Regions from separate parts of the Cellulomonas sp. P4_H4 genome, predicted to be linked through region 2. Evidence: predicted binding sites of a transcription regulator. Region 2 holds the regulator's gene; each other region holds the start of a gene.
What was found. The regulator HrcA, encoded in region 2, represses chaperone genes, less so after heat shock. The targets are predictions, from matches to a motif close to TTNGCACTCGNNNNNNNCGAGTGCNAA.
Positions count from the first base shown of each region.

Region 1: the regulator HrcA is predicted to act here: its motif matches at 1,558-1,584, upstream of AC1DPN_RS08495 (FmdB family zinc ribbon protein).
Region 3: the regulator HrcA is predicted to act here: its motif matches at 1,580-1,606, upstream of groL (chaperonin GroEL).
Region 4: the regulator HrcA is predicted to act here: its motif matches at 1,984-2,010, upstream of groES (co-chaperone GroES).

Region 1 covers NZ_JBFUKL010000002.1:484,379-488,804, reverse strand. The annotation lists gene AC1DPN_RS08500 (penicillin acylase family protein) at 1-1,454, opposite strand, end outside; gene AC1DPN_RS08495 (FmdB family zinc ribbon protein) at 1,635-1,982, shown strand; gene AC1DPN_RS08490 (SAF domain-containing protein) at 2,114-2,788, shown strand; gene mscL (large conductance mechanosensitive channel protein MscL) at 2,856-3,386, shown strand; gene AC1DPN_RS08480 (hypothetical protein) at 3,491-3,763, opposite strand; gene AC1DPN_RS08475 (hypothetical protein) at 3,802-4,426, opposite strand, start outside.
Region 2 covers NZ_JBFUKL010000003.1:661,229-665,654, forward strand. The annotation lists gene AC1DPN_RS13150 (16S rRNA (uracil(1498)-N(3))-methyltransferase) at 34-792, opposite strand; gene dnaJ (molecular chaperone DnaJ) at 806-1,933, opposite strand; gene hrcA (heat-inducible transcriptional repressor HrcA) at 1,986-3,008, opposite strand; gene AC1DPN_RS13165 (DUF3097 domain-containing protein) at 3,186-4,043, shown strand; partial or broken gene AC1DPN_RS13170 (hypothetical protein) at 4,090-4,426, opposite strand, start outside.
Region 3 covers NZ_JBFUKL010000002.1:343,044-347,469, forward strand. The annotation lists gene AC1DPN_RS07885 (phytoene desaturase family protein) at 27-1,511, shown strand; gene groL (chaperonin GroEL) at 1,758-3,386, shown strand; gene AC1DPN_RS07895 (pyridoxal phosphate-dependent aminotransferase) at 3,495-4,426, opposite strand, start outside.
Region 4 covers NZ_JBFUKL010000001.1:687,774-692,199, reverse strand. The annotation lists gene AC1DPN_RS03525 (MerR family transcriptional regulator) at 30-932, opposite strand; gene AC1DPN_RS03520 (WhiB family transcriptional regulator) at 1,189-1,485, shown strand; gene groES (co-chaperone GroES) at 1,549-1,845, opposite strand; gene AC1DPN_RS03510 (class I SAM-dependent methyltransferase) at 2,052-3,242, shown strand; gene AC1DPN_RS03505 (glutamate--cysteine ligase) at 3,242-4,390, shown strand; gene AC1DPN_RS03500 (PKD domain-containing protein) at 4,387-4,426, opposite strand, start outside.

The DNA.
Region 1 (4,426 bases), on a different contig from region 2:
GTCGCGAAGACGATGTTCTGCGACGGCACGTCCAGGAGCTCCGCGGCCGCCCGGATGTCGTCGGCGTCGCGCGCGACGTCCATCGCGAGCAGCGCCTCCATGGTGTGGGTGGGCTGCAGCGCGGTCCAGGCCAGCGCGACCTCGAACGTGCTGCCCGGCGCGTCGTCGGGCACGGGTGCGTCCGCGACGGGATCGAGGTCCAGGACGTCGGAGACGATCGGCCCGTGCACCGTCTCTCGGACCTTGAGCTGGATCAGGTCGGCGCCGTTGACCGCGATGGTCTCGGTGCGCTCCTTGATCGGCTCGGCACCGCCGTCGACCCGTGTGGTGGTGCCGTCGACCTTCTCCAGGAAGAAGTCGCTGACGTCCGCCCCCAGGTTGGTCAGGCCCCACGCGAGCTGCGCGTTGTGCCCGATGACCACGCCGGGGATGCCTGCGAAGGAGAACCCCGAGACGTCGTAGGGGCATTGCGACGAGACCTTGCTGCAGCGCAGACCGACCTGTGCCCAGACGCCGGGCGCCGAGATGCCCAGGTGCGGGTCGTTGGCGAGGATCGGCTTGCCGGACTCGGTGAGCTGACCTCCGACCACCCACGAGTTCGAGCCGACGCCCTCCCCGTCACCGACGAGGTGCGGAACGGCGGCGAGGGCCTTGTGCGCACTCTCCATGGCCCGTTGGAGGTCGTCCGACGTCAGGTCGAGGCTCGTGGCCGCCGACGTGGTGGACACCTCGGACGGGAGGTCCTCGGCCGTCAGGATCGGCGCGTTCAGGTCCTGCGGGTAGGCCGGGTACAGCTCGTCGACGCGCGCGACGTCACCGATCACCGAGAACGCGGCCGCGCGGCCCAGCTCGTCGTCGAAGTTGCCGCGCAGGTCCCAGGCCATCGCCTTGAGCCACGCGAGCGAGTCGACCGGGTCCCACTCCTCCGGGTCACGGATGTCGAGGCGGAGGTCGAGGATCGTGTACTCGACGGCGATGGCACCCTTCGGCTTGCCGTCGAGATAGGCGTTCACGCCGTCGGCGTACGCCTGGAGGGCCCGACGCGTCGCCGGTGAGGCGACGCGCCACTCCTCCTCCGCGATGCGGCGCCAGCCGAGGGTCCGCGTGACCTTGTCGGCGTCGATCGCGTCCTTCTCGTCGCCGACGAGCTCGGCGAGCCGTCCGGAGGTGACGTGCCGGCGGTAGTCCATCTCGAAGAACCGGTCCTGCGCCGCGACGTACCCCTGCGCCATGAACAGGTCGTCGGACGACTGTGCGGTGATCGTGGGGACCCCGCGGTCGTCGCGCGTGACCGTGACGTGGTCGCTCAGCCCCGGCAGGGACAGGTTGCCGGCGACCTCGGGCAGCGGGCGGCGGACCACCACGAACCCGGCGACGACCACGCCGACGAGGACGATGACGAGCACCACGGCGACCGTGACGAGCGAGAGGCGGACCAGGTGGCGACGAGACACGCTTCGGAGGGTACTTCGCCCGACGGCGACCGGCGTTCGCAGCGGTGCGCTCACGTCCCTCGCAACAACCCTCGGAATGTCCTGGTTGCCGTTGCCGTTAGGATTGGCACTCGGATGAAGTGAGTGCCAGGCCGCTGTCGGGGCGCCTGCGCCGCCGACCACCTGCCAGGAGACGTCTTCGTGCCTACCTATGCCTACGCCTGCACCGCGTGCGGTCACGCCTTCGAGGCCGTGCAGTCCTTCAGCGACGACTCGCTGACCGTGTGCCCCGAGTGCGACGGCCGGCTGCGCAAGGTGTTCTCGTCCGTGGGCGTGGTGTTCAAGGGCTCGGGCTTCTACCGCAACGACGCTCGTGCCGGTGCGAAGTCCTCGACGCTGAGCCCCGTGCCGTCGACGTCGTCCTCGTCCTCCGACTCCTCGGCCTCGTCGTCGTCCTCCTCCGACTCGTCGTCCTCGGCGTCGTCGTCCGCGCCGGCACCCGCCTCAGCCGCACCCGCCGCCTCGGCTGCCAAGCCCGCCGCTTCCTGACCTCGGCCCGGCTGGTTCGTCCTGCTGGATGCTCCGTCGCCGGGTCACCGTGAGGCGACCACAGCCCTGCAGCCCCGAGCCGGCTGCACACACGTGGCCGCTGCGGTTCGCCTGACTTCTACGGTCGCCGCATGCGCGATCTCGCCGGCCGACCGCCCCCACTGACCGCTCGACACCGGCCGGTCTCCGTCCGCCTCCGGATCACCCTGTGGCGGTGCCGTTTCCTGGTGGCCGCGATGAGCCTCGGCATCGCGGCGTCTGCGACCGTCCACGCGCTGCGCCCGCCCAACGCACCGACGGTCGCCGTCGTGGTCGCCGCGAACGCGATCGAGGCGGGGGTCGCACTGACCTCGTCCGACGTGCGGGTCGCCCGGTATCCCGTCGCGACCGCGCCGGACGGTGCGCTGCCCGACGCGACGTCGGCGGTCGGCGCGTCGACCGCCGTCCCGTTGACCGCGGGCAGCCCGCTGGTCCCCGGCATCCTGGCGGACGACGACGTCCGCGGACCGTCCGGCACCGTCGTCGCGACCGTTCGCTTCGCCGACCCGGCGGTCGCCGGACTGCTCGCCCCCGGCATGCACGTCGACGTCCTCGCCGCGACTGCCGAGGGAGGACCGGGCGGCTTCGTCGCCAGACGAGCGCTCGTCCTGCCGACCGCGCGGAGGTCGCCCGCGACGGGCGGCCTGCTGGGCGGCGGCCCGACCGACGACTCGGTCCCGGTGCTCCTCGCCGTCTCCCCCGACGAAGCGCCGGACCTCGCGGGCGCTGCCGCCTCCGCCTTGCTGTCCGCGGTCGTCGTGCCATGATCGATCGAACCGGAAGGCCCAGCGCGGCGTCGTTCGGACGACCAGTCCGCCCACCACGAGGAGCACCATGACCGACCGGATCAACAGCGGCCTGCGCGGAGCAGGTGCCACGCTCAAGGGCACCGCGAAGGTGTTCCAGGGTTTCAAGGACTTCATCTCGCGCGGGAACGCGGTCGAGCTGGCCGTCGGTGTCGTCATCGGCGCCGCGTTCGGAGCCGTGGTCAAGGCGATCGTCGACGGGCTCATCACGCCCCTGATCGCCGCGATCTTCGGCCAGCCGAGTCTCGCGGAGACGTTCACGTTCACGATCAACGACGCGAAGTTCTCGTTCGGGCTCGTCCTGAACGCCCTGATCCTGTTCCTGTTCACCGCGGCGGCGATCTACTTCTTCGTCGTCGTGCCGCTCAACGCCCTGGCGAACCGTCGCAAGAAGGGGCTGGAGGAGGAGCCCGCGGCACCGTCCGAGGACATCCTGCTGCTCCAGGAGATCCGCGACCTGCTCGCGGCCCGCCCGTCGCCCGCGGTCACCAACGACTCCGGCCCCGACGACGCTGCACCCCGTGGCCCCATGCCGCCGTCCATCCCGCCGAGCGCGTAGCCATTTCGCGCGAGAACCGGTCCCGGCCATCGCTCGGCCTCGCGGCCGTCACGAGCGAGGCGACTCGTCCACCGGGCCTGTGGGTTGCGCGTAGACGCTGGCATTCACCAGTGGGGTGGCTTGTCCGCCGTGAGCCGGTCGTCGTTCGAGCCCTGCTCCCGATCGCCCCAGCCGACGTCCGTGTCGTCGGCGCTGCGGTCCAGACCGCTGGCGGGCCGCTCGGTGGGGGTCACCGGCCGCGGCGGGGCGGGCGTATCGACGGCCGGAAGCGTCGAGACGAGGTGCGCGTCGTCGCCGCCGACCGTCCCCGCCTGCCGCACCGCTCGCCGGGACCGCCGCGGCACAGCCGCCACGTCCCGCTCCTCGAAGTCCGCCACCCCTCGATGATCCCACCCGGCGAGACCCGGAGAGTCGGTCAGGACAGGGCGCGGGAGATGGCGCTGCGGACCGCCGTGTCGATGCGGTAGGAGCGGCGGGTGACGCCGAGCTCGTCGCGCAGGGCGTCGGCGAGCTGCTCGCGGGTGCGTTCCTGCTCGTCCGACTGGAGCCAGGTGACGAGCTCGTCCAGCTGGTCGTCGCTGTACGCGCCGATCGGCAGGCCCTTGCGGACGTCGGGCCGCTCACGCGTCGGGACGGCGAGGGCGAGCTGCAGGGGGCGGCTCTTCGGGACGTCGGCTGCGTCGATCGGGCGGCTCTTGGGGACGTCGGCTGCCTCGATCGGGCGGCTCTTCGGGACGTCGGCTGCCTCGATCGGGCGGCTCTTCGGGACGTCGGCTGCGTCGACAGGCTCGGCCGCGTCGGCCGGCGCGGCCGAGCCCCCGGCCGGCTCGGCTGCGGCCGGCGGTGCCGGGACGACACCAGCAGGAGATGCCGGGGCCTGGGCCGGGATGCCGCGCGGGGCGCTGTGGGCCGAGCGGGACGCGTTCGTCGGTGCCGGTGCCGCGGGCTTCTGGGCAGCCCGGGCGCGGACCGCGGCGGCGCTGAGCGAACCGGTGAGGACCGAGTCGACGAGGATCGGGTCGGCCGGGACCGACCGCACC
Region 2 (4,426 bases):
CAGTCTACGAGCCCGGGCCGACAAGAGTCCTCGTCATACCCATCGGCCGAGGCGCTGCGCCAGGATCGCGAGGGCGACCGGGCCGGCGGTCGAGGTGCGCAGCACGTGCGGGCCCAGCCGCACCGCGCCGGCACCGGCCTCGATCAGTCGCGCGAGCTCGGTCTCGCCGATGCCCCCCTCGGGTCCGACGATCACGAGGCACTCCCCCTCGGTCGGCAGGGCGACGTCGGCGATCGGCGCGGAGGCGTCCTCGTGCAGCACCAGCGCCACGCCGCCGGCATCGACCACCGACCGGATGCGTGCGGCGAGACCGCGTCCGTCGAGCGCGAGCTCGACCTCGGGCACCCGGGCACGACGCGACTGCTTGGCCGCGGCACGCACGGTGGTGATCCAGCGGATCCTGCTCTTCGCCGCGCGGTCTCCCCGCCAGACGACGATCGAGCGCTCCGCCTGCCACGGCACGACCGCGTCGACGCCGACCTCGGTCGCCGCCTCGATGGCCATCTCGTCACGGTCGCCCTTGGCCAGGGCCTGCACCAGCACGAGCGGCACGTCGGGCAACGGCTCGAGCACGACCTCGCGGACGGCGACGACCACGCCGTCGGCGCTTACCGAGTCGACGACGCCGACGAGTCGGATCCCGGTGCCGTCGGCGACGTCCAGCCGTTCACCGGGCGCACGCCGCTGCACGACGCCCGCGTGGCGCCCTTCGGCACCGCCGAGCAGGTAGGTGCCGCCCGCGACGACGTCCCGAAGACTCCCGGGCTCGGCCAGGAAGACCGGTGCGCTCATGAAGGGCGGCCGCTCAGCGGCCGGACAGCTTGTCGCGCAGCTTGGCGAACACGCCCGTGCTCGAACCCGCGAACCGCGCCTCGGGACGCTCCTCACCACGCAGGGCCGCGAGCTTGCGCAGGAGCTCGGCCTGCTCGTCGTCCATGGCCATCGGGACCTGGACGTCGACGTGCACGTGCAGGTCGCCACGACCGCTCGCGTGCAGGTGCCCGACGCCGAGGTTCTTCAGGGTGACGATCTGCGACGGCTGCGTGCCGGGGCGCAGGTCGACCTCGCGCGGACCGTCGAGGGTGTCGAGCGTCAGCACCGTGCCGAGCGCGGCCGCCGTCATCGGCACCTCGAGCGTCGCGTGCAGGTCGTCGCCGCGCCGGACGAAGGTGTCGTGCTTGCGCTCGCGCACCTCCAGGTAGACGTCACCTGCCGGGCCGCCGGCGGGGCCGACCTCGCCCTGGCCCGTGAGCTTGATGCGCGTCCCGGTGTCCACGCCCGCGGGGACGTCGACGCTCAGCGTGCGACGCGACCGGACCCGACCCTCGCCCGAGCACTCGGTGCACGGCTCGGGGATGACGCTGCCGAAGCCGTGGCACGCCGCGCACGGCTGCGTCGTCATGACCTGGCCGAGGAACGAACGGGCCACCCGCTGGACCGAGCCGCGACCGCCGCAGACCTCGCAGGTGCGCGGCGAGGTACCCGGGCGGCAGCACGAGCCCGCGCACGTCGGGCACACGACCGCGGTGTCGACCGGGACGTCGCGGTGCACGCCGAACGTGACGTCCGCGAGGTCGAGGTCGAGGCGCACGAGCGCGTCCTGCCCGCGCCGCGCTCGAGGGATCGGCCCACGCTGCTGGGCCGCACCGGTCGCCGCGCCGAAGAACGTCTCGAAGATGTCCTGGAAGCCGAACCCGCCACCCATGCCGCCACCGGGGCTCGCCGGGTCGCCGCCCATGTCGTACGCGCGACGCTTCTCCGGGTTCCCCAGCACGTCGTACGCGCGGGACACGTCCTTGAACCGGTCCTCGGAGCCGGCATCCGTTCCCGCGACATCCGGGTGGTGCTCGCGTGCGAGCTTTCGGTAGGCCTTCTTGATCTGCTCCGGCGTCGCGTCGCGAGGCACACCGAGGATCTCGTAGTAGTCGGTCACGGGATGATCTGCTCGCTTCCAGGGGGTCTACCGGGGGTGGGTCGGTCGGCGTTCACTGGGCCAGGATCCGCGTCAGGTACCGCGCGACGGCGCGGACCGCGGACATCGTGGCTGGGTAGTCCATGCGCAACGGACCGATCGACCCGACGCGAGCCACGGAGCCGCCGCCCTCGTCGCCGTAGCCGGTGGTCACGAAGCTCGTCTCGACGAGGCCCTCGTGCTGGGTCTCGCGGCCGATCCGCACGGCGACCGCCTGCGTGTCCTCGGCCATCTCGCTCAGGAGCCTGAGCAGCACGACCTGCTCCTCGAGCGCCTCGAGCACGGGGCCGATGGAGCGCACGTCGGTGCCGCCCGCACGCGCGAGGTTCGCGGTGCCCGCGAGCACGACACGCTCCTCGCTCTCCTGCGCGAGCGTCTCCTCGAGCACCGCGACGACGCCGCGGACGAGGCCCTGGTCGGCCGGTTCAAAACCCTGCACCAGGTCGGCGAGAGCGACGGGGAGCTCGGACAGCCGACGGCCCGCGGCGCTGACGTTGAGCCGCGCGCGAAGCCGTGCGACGACTGCATCGTCGAGCTCACCATCGAGCTCGAGCGTGCGCTGCTCGACGCGACCCGTGTCCGTGATCAGCACGACGAGCAGGTGCCGCATGCCGACCGGGACGAGCTCGACGTGCCGCAGGGCAGAACGCCGCAGGGACGGGTACTGCACGATGGCGACCTGCTGCGTCAGCTGCGCGATGAGGCGCACGGCCCGGTCGACGACGTCGTCGAGGTCCTGGGCGTTCTCCAGGAACGTGCCGATGGCACGACGCTCGGGGCTGGACAGCGGCTTGACGCTCGAGAGCTGGTCGACGAACAGGCGGTAGCCCTTGTCCGTCGGCACCCGGCCGGCCGACGTGTGCGGCTGGGCGATGTAGCCGCCCTCCTCGAGGAACGCCATGTCGTTGCGGATCGTGGCCGGCGAGACGCCGAGCGAGTGACGTTCGACCAGGGCACGTGAGCCGACCGGCTCCCGGGTGGCGACGTAGTCCTCGACGATCGCCCGAAGGACGTCAAGACGTCGGTCGTCGCTCATCTCGCCTCCCTTCGTCTGCACACGGGCTGTTGCCTGCGCACGGGTGGCACTCCCCTGACAGGAGTGCCAATGCTACGCCGCGCGGCCCACACGACCGCCGTACGCACGAGCCCTGCGCCCACAGCGCAACCGGCGTGCCCCGCGGACGCCGTCCCACGGTCCCTCTACGCTGCCCGGGTGAACCAGGACCGCTACGGCTCCGACGTGCTCGGGGGGCCCGCCTCGACCCACCACCGACCGGCCCGGACGAGCCGCCCGCAGCCCGCCGAGACGGGTCTCGTGGTCGAGGAGGTCACCACCGGCTGGGTCGGCGCGGTGGTGCGCGTCGAGAAGTCCGGCGGCATCCACGTCGTCGTGCTCGAGGACCGCCGAGGGCGAACGCGCACCTTCCCGCTCGGCCGAGGGTTCTGGGTGGACGGCGAACCCGTCGCCCTGACCGCCCCGGTGCGCGCGTCGGCACCCGCGAGACCCACCCGGACGGCGTCCGGCTCCGTCGCGGTGCACGACGCCAAGGCGCGGGTCGCCCGTGGGAGCCGGATCTGGGTCGAGGGCAAGCACGACGCCGAGCTGGTCGAGAAGGTCTGGGGCGACGACCTGCGCCTCGAGGGCGTCGTGGTCGAGCTCCTCGACGGCGTCGACAACCTGCCCGACGCGGTCCGCGACTTCGCCCCAGGTCCCGGCCGTCGCGTCGGCGTCCTCGTCGACCACCTCGTGGCCGGAGCCAAGGAGAGCCGGATCGCCGCGGAGGCGGTCAAGGCCGCCCCCGCCGGATCGGTCCTCGTCCTCGGCCACCCCTACGTGGACGTGTGGCAGGCCGTGCGCCCCGAGCGGATCAGGCTGACGGCGTGGCCGACGATCGAGCGTGGCACCGAGTGGAAGTACGGCATCCTGCGTGAGCTCGGCTGGCCCGCCCAGGACCAGGCCGACGTCGCCCGCGCCTGGCAGCGGATCCTGCGGTCGGTCCGCAGCTACGCGGACCTCGAGCCCAGCCTGCTGGGCCGCGTCGAGGAGCTCATCGACTTCGTGACGACGTGACGATGCCCGGCCACCGGAGCCGGTGGCCGGGCATCGCGTCGGGAGGTCAGACGGGCGGGGCGATCGGGTCGTCGAGCAGACGCTTGAACAGGAACGCGGTCGCGACGAGCACGACCGGGACGGCGACGAGCAGTCCGACGCCGCACAGCAGCGCTCCGGCGAACAGGATCGCCAGGGCGAGCAGGTAGAACAGGATCGTCGTCGACAGGTTCTTGGTGATGAGCTCGTAGCTCGCCTTGATCGCGTCGACCGGCGCGAGCTGCTTGCCGATCACGAACCAGAACGTGAAGAACAGCAGGAAGTTCACCACGAGCCCGATCAGCCAGCCGACGAGCGGCACCAGGCCGACGACGAACGAGATGGCCGTGAGCAGCAGTGCCGTG
Region 3 (4,426 bases), on a different contig from region 2:
CGTCGTCGCGTCCGCTGCCTGACGGCGTGGTGAGCGTGCTCGACGCGGTCGTCGTCGGGTCGGGGCCCAACGGGCTCGCCGCGGCCGTCACCCTCGCGCGAGCAGGTCTGTCGGTGCAGGTGCTCGAGGCGCAGGACGAGGCCGGCGGCGGCGCGCGCACCGCGGACCTCGGGCTGGCCGACGGTGTCGTGCACGACATCTGCTCCGCCGTGCACCCGATGGCTGTCGCGTCGCCCTTCCTGCGCGCGTTCGACCTGCCGGCCCGAGGCGTCGAGCTGCTGCAGCCCGAGGTCGCCTACGCCCACCCGCTCGACGGCGGTCGTGCCGCGCTCGCGTATCGGTCGCTCGACCGGACGGCTGACGGGCTCGGCGTCGACGGACCGGCATGGCGGGCGCTGCTCGGGCCGCTCGTCGGCGACCCGGACGGACTCGTCGCCGCCGTGCTCGGTGACCATCGGCGCGTCCCTCGGCAGCTGGGCACGGCCGTCGCCTTCGCGGCGCGGCTGCTCGAGCAGGGGACGGCTGCCTGGGGCGCGCGGTTTCGCGACGAGGAGGCGGCAGCGCTGCTCACGGGCGTCGGGGCGCACGCGATCACCCGACTGCCGTCGTTGAGTGCTGCCGGCACCGCGCTGCTGCTCGCACCCTTGGCGCACGCCGGTGGCTGGCCGATCCCGCGCGGGGGCAGCGGGGCCGTCGTCGCGGCTCTTCTCGCCGATCTGGAGGCCCACGGCGGATCGGTGGCAACCGGGGTTCTCGTGGGACGGGCCGCGGACCTGCCACCCGCCCGCGCCTACCTGTTCGACACGTCACCGCGCACCGCGGTCCGGGTGCTCGAGGGGCGGATCCCGGACCGTGTGACGCGCGGGCTGGTGGCCTTCCCGCGCAGCCGCGGCGCGGCCGCCAAGGTCGACCTCGTCCTGTCCGGGCCGGTGCCGTGGACGCATCCGGAGGTCGCGCTCGCGGGCACCGTTCACCTCGGCGGGAGCCGCCTGCAGGTGGCAGCAGCGGAGGGCGCGGTCGCGTCCGGCAGGCACGCCGAGCGGCCGACGGTCCTGGTGAGCGACCCGGCCGTCGTCGACGGCACCCGGGTCAGCTCGGCGGGGCTGCGTCCGTTCTGGGCGTACGCACACGTGCCGGCCGGCTCGACCCGCGACGTCACGGCAGACGTGATCGCCCAGGTCGAGCGGTTCGCGCCCGATTTCCGTGACCTGGTCGTCGCCTCGCGCTGCGTCCCGGCTGCCCGGCTCGCCGACCACGACGCCAACCTCGTCGGCGGGGACATCTCCGGTGGCGCCGTATCGGTGTACCGGATGTTCGCCCGGCCCCGGCCGGCGTGGGACCCCTATGCCCTGCTGGCACCGTCACCCGGGGCTGCGGGAGCCTGGCTCTGCTCGTCGTCGACCCCGCCCGGCCCTGGAGTGCACGGACTGTCGGGCTGGTACGCGGCGAGACGGGCGCTGCGCGACGGGTTCGGCATTCGCTCGGACGTCTCGCTCGCGCCGGGCGGCTGAGCACTGCGGCAGCGGCCGCCAGGGGCGTGCGAGCACGGGATCAGAGGCACCGCTCTGGGCGAACGCTGCTTGCACTCTCGGGGGTCGAGTGCTAACCATTGGAGTTAGCACTCTCCGGTGGAGAGTGACAGAATCACCACGGCCGTCCGGTGAGGGCCGTCGAGCGCGGGACAAGACCGCGCACGGCGTGCTCGTCCGTCGCGGGCACCTACGGCCGAACCGAACCCAGTGAAGGATCACAGCCCCATGGCCAAGATCATTGCCTTCAACGAGGAGGCCCGCCGCGGCATCGAGCGGGGACTCAACATCCTCGCCGACACCGTCAAGGTCACCCTCGGCCCGAAGGGCCGCAACGTCGTCCTGGACAAGAAGTGGGGCGCCCCCACGATCACCAACGACGGCGTCTCCATCGCCAAGGAGATCGACCTCGAGGACCCCTTCGAGAAGATCGGTGCCGAGCTCGTCAAGGAGGTCGCCAAGAAGACGGACGACGTCGCTGGCGACGGCACCACCACCGCCACCGTCCTGGCCCAGGCGCTCGTGCGCGAGGGCCTGCGCAACGTCGCGGCCGGCGCCAACCCGATCGCGCTGAAGAAGGGCATCGAGAAGGCCGTCGAGGCCGTCACGGTCGCCCTGCTCGCGCAGGCGAAGGACGTCGAGACCAAGGAAGAGATTGCCGCCACGGCCGCCATCTCCGCCGGCGACCAGGCGATCGGCGACCTGATCGCCGAGGCGCTCGACAAGGTCGGCAAGGAAGGCGTCATCACCGTCGAGGAGTCCAGCGCGCTGGGCCTCGAGCTCGAGCTCACCGAGGGCATGCGCTTCGACAAGGGCTTCCTGTCGGCGTACTTCGTGACCGACCCCGAGCGTCAGGAGGCCGTCCTCGAGGATGGCTACGTCCTGCTCGTCGAGGGCAAGATCTCGAACGTCAAGGACCTGCTGCCGCTCCTGGAGAAGGTCATCCAGTCCGGCAAGCCGCTGTTCATCGTCGCCGAGGACGTCGAGGGCGAGGCCCTGGCCACGCTCGTCGTCAACAAGATCCGTGGCACGTTCAAGTCGGTCGCCGTCAAGGCCCCCGGCTTCGGCGACCGCCGCAAGGCGATCCTCCAGGACATCGCCATCCTCACGGGTGGTCAGGTCGTCTCGGAGACCGTCGGTCTCAAGCTCGACACGGTGGGCCTCGAGGTCCTCGGCACGGCGCGCAAGATCGTCGTGACCAAGGACGAGACCACGGTCGTCGAGGGTGGCGGCGACGCTGCCCAGATCACGGGCCGCGTCACGCAGATCCGTGCCGAGATCGAGAACTCGGACTCGGATTACGACCGTGAGAAGCTCCAGGAGCGCCTCGCCAAGCTCGCCGGCGGCGTCGCCGTCATCAAGGCGGGCGCGGCCACCGAGGTCGAGCTCAAGGAGCGCAAGCACCGCATCGAGGACGCCGTTCGCAACGCGAAGGCTGCCGTCGAGGAGGGCATCGTCGCCGGTGGTGGCGTTGCGCTGATCCAGGCCGGCAAGACGGCGTTCGAGGGCCTCAAGCTCGAGGGCGACGAGGCGACCGGTGCCCAGATCGTGAAGCTCGCCATCGAGGCTCCGCTCAAGCAGATCGCGATCAACGCCGGTCTCGAGGGTGGCGTCGTCGTGGAGAAGGTCCGCAACCTCCCGGTGGGTCACGGCCTCAACGCCGCGACCAACACCTACGAGGACCTGCTGGCCGCGGGCGTCAACGACCCGGTGAAGGTCACGCGCTCCGCCCTGCAGAACGCGGCCTCGATCGCCGCGCTCTTCCTCACCACCGAGGCCGTCGTGGCCGACAAGCCGGAGCGCAACGCCGCGCCGGCCGGTGGTGGCGGCGGGGACGACTTCGGCGGCGGTTTCTGATCCGCTGAAGTACCTCTGATCTACACCAGAGCGGGCCGGTCACCTTCGGGTGGCCGGCCCGTTCTGTACGTGCGGCCCGTCGTCGGAGCGCCGAGCGTGAGGCCCGGCCTACTGCCGGTAGCTGGCCAGGAAGTTGCCCATGCGCTCGACGGCCTCGGCCAGCACCCGCGCCTCGGGGAGCGTGACGATGCGCAGGTGGTCGGGCGTCGGCCAGTTGAAGCCCGTGCCCTGCACCAGCAGGATGTGCTCGCTCACCAGCAGGTCGTAGACGAGCTTCGAGTCGTCGTGGATCTCGTGCACCTCCGGATCGAGGCGCGGGAAGAGGTACAAGGCCCCGTCGGGGCGGACGCAGGTGATGCCAGGGATCGACGTCAGCCCCTTGTAGGCGACGTCGCGCTGCTCGTGCAGCCGCCCGCCCGGCGCGATGAGCGCGTCGATGCTCTGCACGCCACCGAGGGCCGCCTGCACAGCGTGCTGCGCGGGGACGTTGGGGCACAAGCGCGTCGAGGCGAGCAGCGTGATGCCCTCCAGGAACCCCTTGGCGTGGTCGCGCGGTCCGGTCACGACCATCCAGCCCGACCGGTAGCCCGCGACGCGGTACGTCTTGGACAACCCGTTGAACGTCAGGCACAACAGGTCGGGTGCCACGCTCGCCATCGGGATGTGGCGGGCGCCGTCGAACAGGATGCGGTCGTAGATCTCGTCGGACAGCACGAGCAGCGAGTGCTCGCGCGCGATCCGCGCGATGCCCTCGAGCACCTCGCGCGAGTACACGGCGCCGGTCGGGTTGTTCGGGTTGATGACGACGATCGCCTTGGTGCGCGGCGTGACCAGCGACTCCAGGTGCTCGAGGTCGGGTTCCCAGCGGTTGTCCTCGTTGCAGCGGTAGTGCACCGGCACGCCGTCGGACAGCGAGGTCATCGCGGTCCACAGGGGGTAGTCCGGCGAGGGGATGAGCACCTCGTCGCCCTCGTCGAGCAGCGCCTGCATCACCATCGTGATGAGCTCGGAGACGCCGTTGCCGAGGTAGACGTCGTCGA
Region 4 (4,426 bases), on a different contig from region 2:
AATGGCTGATCAGCGGCGTCGAACGACCTTCAGGAGGGTCGTGTGGCGACCGCGAGGACCTCGTGCACGAGACCGGTGAAGGACCGTGCACGGTGCACCGACCGGCCGAGGGGGACGGCGTGCGCGGCGTGATCCGGCACCATGACGAACTGGGGCAGTTCCGGATGCTCCTGGCCGATGCGCTCCACCACGCCGAGGTCCACCGAGCCGCCCTCGCCGATCGTGACCACCGCGCGCGTCCGCGTCATCGCGACGAGCTCGATCGCGTGGTGAGCACCTCCGGGTCCCCCGACGATGCGCGCGTCGACCCCGCGGGCCGCGAGCGCGCCCGCCACGGCGTGGGCCACGAGAGGACGGGTCTCGCGGGGCGCGCCGAGCACGAGGACGACGGGCCGCCGGGCACCCGTGTACCCGCCGGTCCGGTCGCGCAGGGCCGCGAGCGCCGCCGCGTGGATCGTCGCGGCCGCGTCGACCCCGGGCGGGTCGACGACGGTGCGGCGGGCGAGCGCCTCGAGGGCGGGCTCCACCAGGCCGGTCCACCAGGTCAGGACGTCGACGTCCGGCACGAGCGCCAGGACGCGAGAGCACCCCGCGAGGTCTCCCGCCAGCGCCGCGTCGACCACGGACGTCGGTGTCCGTTCCGCCAGGGGGCGCAGACCGGACGGTCCGGAGGCGTCCGCGGCCAGCGCGATGCGCGCCGACTCGGCCGGAGCCACGCCGTCCAGGGTGAGGCGCCGCATCACGAGCAGGCGCTCGACGTCGGCCGCGGAGTACCGCCGGTGCGCGCCGGCGGAGTGCTCCGAGGGTCCGAGCCCGTACCGACGGTCCCAGGTGCGCAGGGTCGCCGGTGCGACGCCGAGCCGACGGGCGACCGCAGCGACCGCGAGGGCGGGCGCCGGGGCGTCCGTCGAGTCGCCACCGCTGTTGTCCATGGCGCGATTGTGCCAGTCCCAGCGGTGTGAGGATCGTTTCGGCGAACTTGTAGACACGGGGCATCCACCTGCGGTAATGGGCCCAATCGTTTCATCACCCCATCGTGCGAACGGGTCTTGAACAACTTCTGAAGCGGTTGTAACGTCCTCAACATCGCGTCAACCCGTGGGGCACACCTCGCGGATCGCAGTTCACGTACTTCCGGCACGGCCGCCGATCCGCGGCTACGTGTGCGGAGCGACTGAGGAGGAAGCCATGGCTGAGATCTCCCGACTTCCGGGGCCCGTGATGGACCTGTGGGAATGGCAGTTCGACGGTGCATGCCGCGATGCGGACCAGGACCTCTTCTTCCACCCCGAGGGCGAGCGAGGCTCTGCACGACGCCGCCGCGCCGAGGCCGCCAAGGCCATCTGTGCCACCTGCCCCGTGATCAAGGCGTGCCGGGAGCAGTCGCTCACCGTGCGCGAGCCCTACGGCGTGTGGGGTGGACTCTCGGAGGACGAGCGGACCGCCGTCCTCGCCCAGCGCAGTCGGGCGACGCGCGCGGGCTGACCGTACGAGAACGGCCCCCCTCGGTCCGAGGACCGAGGGGGGCCGTTCTGCGAGTGCGTCAGATCACTTGACCACGACGGCCAGGATGTCGCGGGCCGAGAGGATGAGGAGCTCCTCGCCCGCGTACTTGACCTCGGTGCCGCCGTACTTGGAGTAGATCACCTTGTCGCCGACGGCGACGTCGAGCGGGACCCGGTTGCCGTTGTCGTCGACACGGCCGGGTCCGACTGCCAGGACCTCGCCCTCCTGGGGCTTCTCCTTGGCGCTGTCCGGGATGACGAGACCGGAAGCGGTCGTCGTCTCTGCCTCGAGCGTCTTGACGACGATCCGGTCCTCGAGGGGCTTGATGGAGACCGACACAGCGGACCTCCCCTTCGCATGTGAGTAGTTCATGAGTCCGAAGTGCGCTTTCGGGCCGCCGTCGTCGCGGGTGCCGGGGCCTGCAGCGCTGTTGGCACACTCACAGGGAGAGTGCCAGCTCCTCACTCTAGGAAGGCGTTAGCACTCGGTCAAGGCGAGTGCCAACCAGCCCACAGCGAACACAGCCTTCGTGCAAGGATCGCGACATGGACTCCGAGGGCCTCTCCCAGCTGCTCAGCCCCGCGGGCTGGGCCCTGCTGTCGGCGCTCCCGCCCTACGACGAGTCCCGCACCATGGCCCTCTCGGCGCGGATGCGCGAGGAGGGCCTGGACCCGGCCCTGGTCGCGGCGGCCCTCACGCAGTCGCGGTTGCGCGCCAAGGCCGCGGCCAAGTTCGGGGACTTCGCCGGCGGGATGCTGTTCACCGCCGCGGGCCTCGAGCAGGCCACGCGGCTCAACGTCGCCGCGCACCACGCTCGGCGCTACCGCGACGCGGGCAGCACTCGGGTGGCTGACCTGACCTGCGGGATCGGTGCGGACGCCATGGCGTTCGCCGGGATCGGCCTGCGCGTCCTGGCCACGGACGTGGACGAGGCGACGGCCGCGATCGCCACCGTGAACCTGCGCCACTTCCCCGACGCCGAGGTCCGGCACGGGGACGGGCTCGCGCTCGACCTCGCCGGTGAGGGCATCGACGGTGTGTACGCCGACCCGGCGCGTCGGACCTCGTCGGGAAGCCGCGTGTTCGACCCGTCCGCCTACGAGCCGTCGCTCGACCGGGTGCTCGAGCTGCGTGAGCGGGTCCCCGCCCTCGGGCTCAAGCTCGGCCCGGGAGTCCCCCACTCGGCCCTGCCGATGGACGCGCACGCGCAGTGGGTCTCGGTCGACGGTGACGTGGTCGAGCTGGGCCTCTGGTTCGGTCCGCTCGCACCCGAAGGCCCCGGGCGGTCCGCGCTGGTGCTCCGCGACGGTCAGGCCCACACGATCCTGGCGAGCGACCCGGACGGCATCTACCGGCCGCCGTCGGGCGCGGTCGGCGCGTACCTGTACGAGCCGGACGGTGCGGTGATCCGCGCGGGGCTCGTGGGCGAGCTCGCCGACCAGGTGCGCGGGCGGCTCGTGGACCCGACGATCGCCTACGTGACGTCCGACGTGCTGACACCTGTGCCGACCGCCACCGCCTACCGCGTCCTGGACACGATGCCGTTCGGGCTCAAGCGGCTCAGGACGTACCTGCGCGAGCGCGACGTCGGCCGGCTGACGATCAAGAAGCGCGGCACCGCAGTGGTGCCCGAGCAGCTGCGGCGCCAGCTCGACCTGCGGGGCAACGCGTTCGCGACGATCATCCTCACGCGCGTCGCAGGCAGCCAGCAGGTGCTCGTGGTCGAGGCCGCCTGATGGCGTCGCCGGTCACCTTGCCGTTCGCGCACTCGGAGCGCTCCACCATCGGCATCGAGTGGGAGGTCGCGCTCGTCGACGCCGACTCGGGTGACCTGCGCCAGGCGGCCGAGGCGATCCTGTCGGCCGTGCGCCCCGACGACGGTGGCGAGCACCCGCTCATCACGCAGGAGCTGCTGCTCAACACGGTCGAGCTGCGGTCCGGGAAGTGCACGACGGTAGCCGAGGCGGTCGCGGACCTGCAGCGCGCGCTCGCGCTCGTCGGTGCCGCCGCCGAGCCGCTGCGCATCGAGCTCATGGGCGGTGGGACGCACCCGTTCGCGCAGTGGTCGCAGCAGAGGGTCACCGACAAGGCGCGGTACGCGACCCTGATCGACCGGACGCAGTGGTGGGGCCGGCAGATGCTGATCTACGGCGTGCACGTGCACGTGGGCATCGAGGACCGCGCCAAGGTGCTCCCGATCTCGCGCGCCATGCTGACGGTGTTCGCGCACATCCAGTCCCTGTCGGCGTCGTCCCCGTTCTGGGGCGGCAAGGACACCGGCTACGCCTCGAACCGCGCGCTGCTCTTCCAGCAGCTGCCGACCGCGGGCCTCCCGTTCGGGTTCGAGGACTGGTCGCAGCTCGAGCAGTACGTCGGCGACATGATGCACACCGGCGTGATCGACCAGTTCGACGAGGTCCGGTGGGACGTGCGGCCCTCGCCCCGGTTCGGGACGCTCGAGATGCGGATCGCCGACGGCGCCTCCAACCTCCTCGAGGTCGCCGCGATCTCGGCCCTGACCCACTGCTTCGTCGAGCACTTCTCCACGATGCTGGACCGCGGCGAGGCGTTGCCGACGCTGCCTCCGTGGTTCGCACAGGAGAACAAGTGGCGTTCGGCGCGGTACGGGATGGACGCGATCATCATCACGAACGCGGCGGGCGACGAGGAGCTCGTCACCGACGCGATCGGCCGCTGGCTCGTCGACCTCGCCCCCGTCGCCGAGCGGCTGGGCTGCTCGGCCGAGCTCGAGCAGGTGCGCACGATCCTGCGCCGGGGCGCCTCCTACCAGCGGCAGCGTGCCGTGGCTCGCCGTCACGCGGGCGAGCTCGACGGCGTCGTCCGCTCGCTCGTCGCGGAGCTGAAGGCCGGCCGACCCCTCTAGCCGAGGCTCGTCACCTGCACGTCGTCGTACGTCACC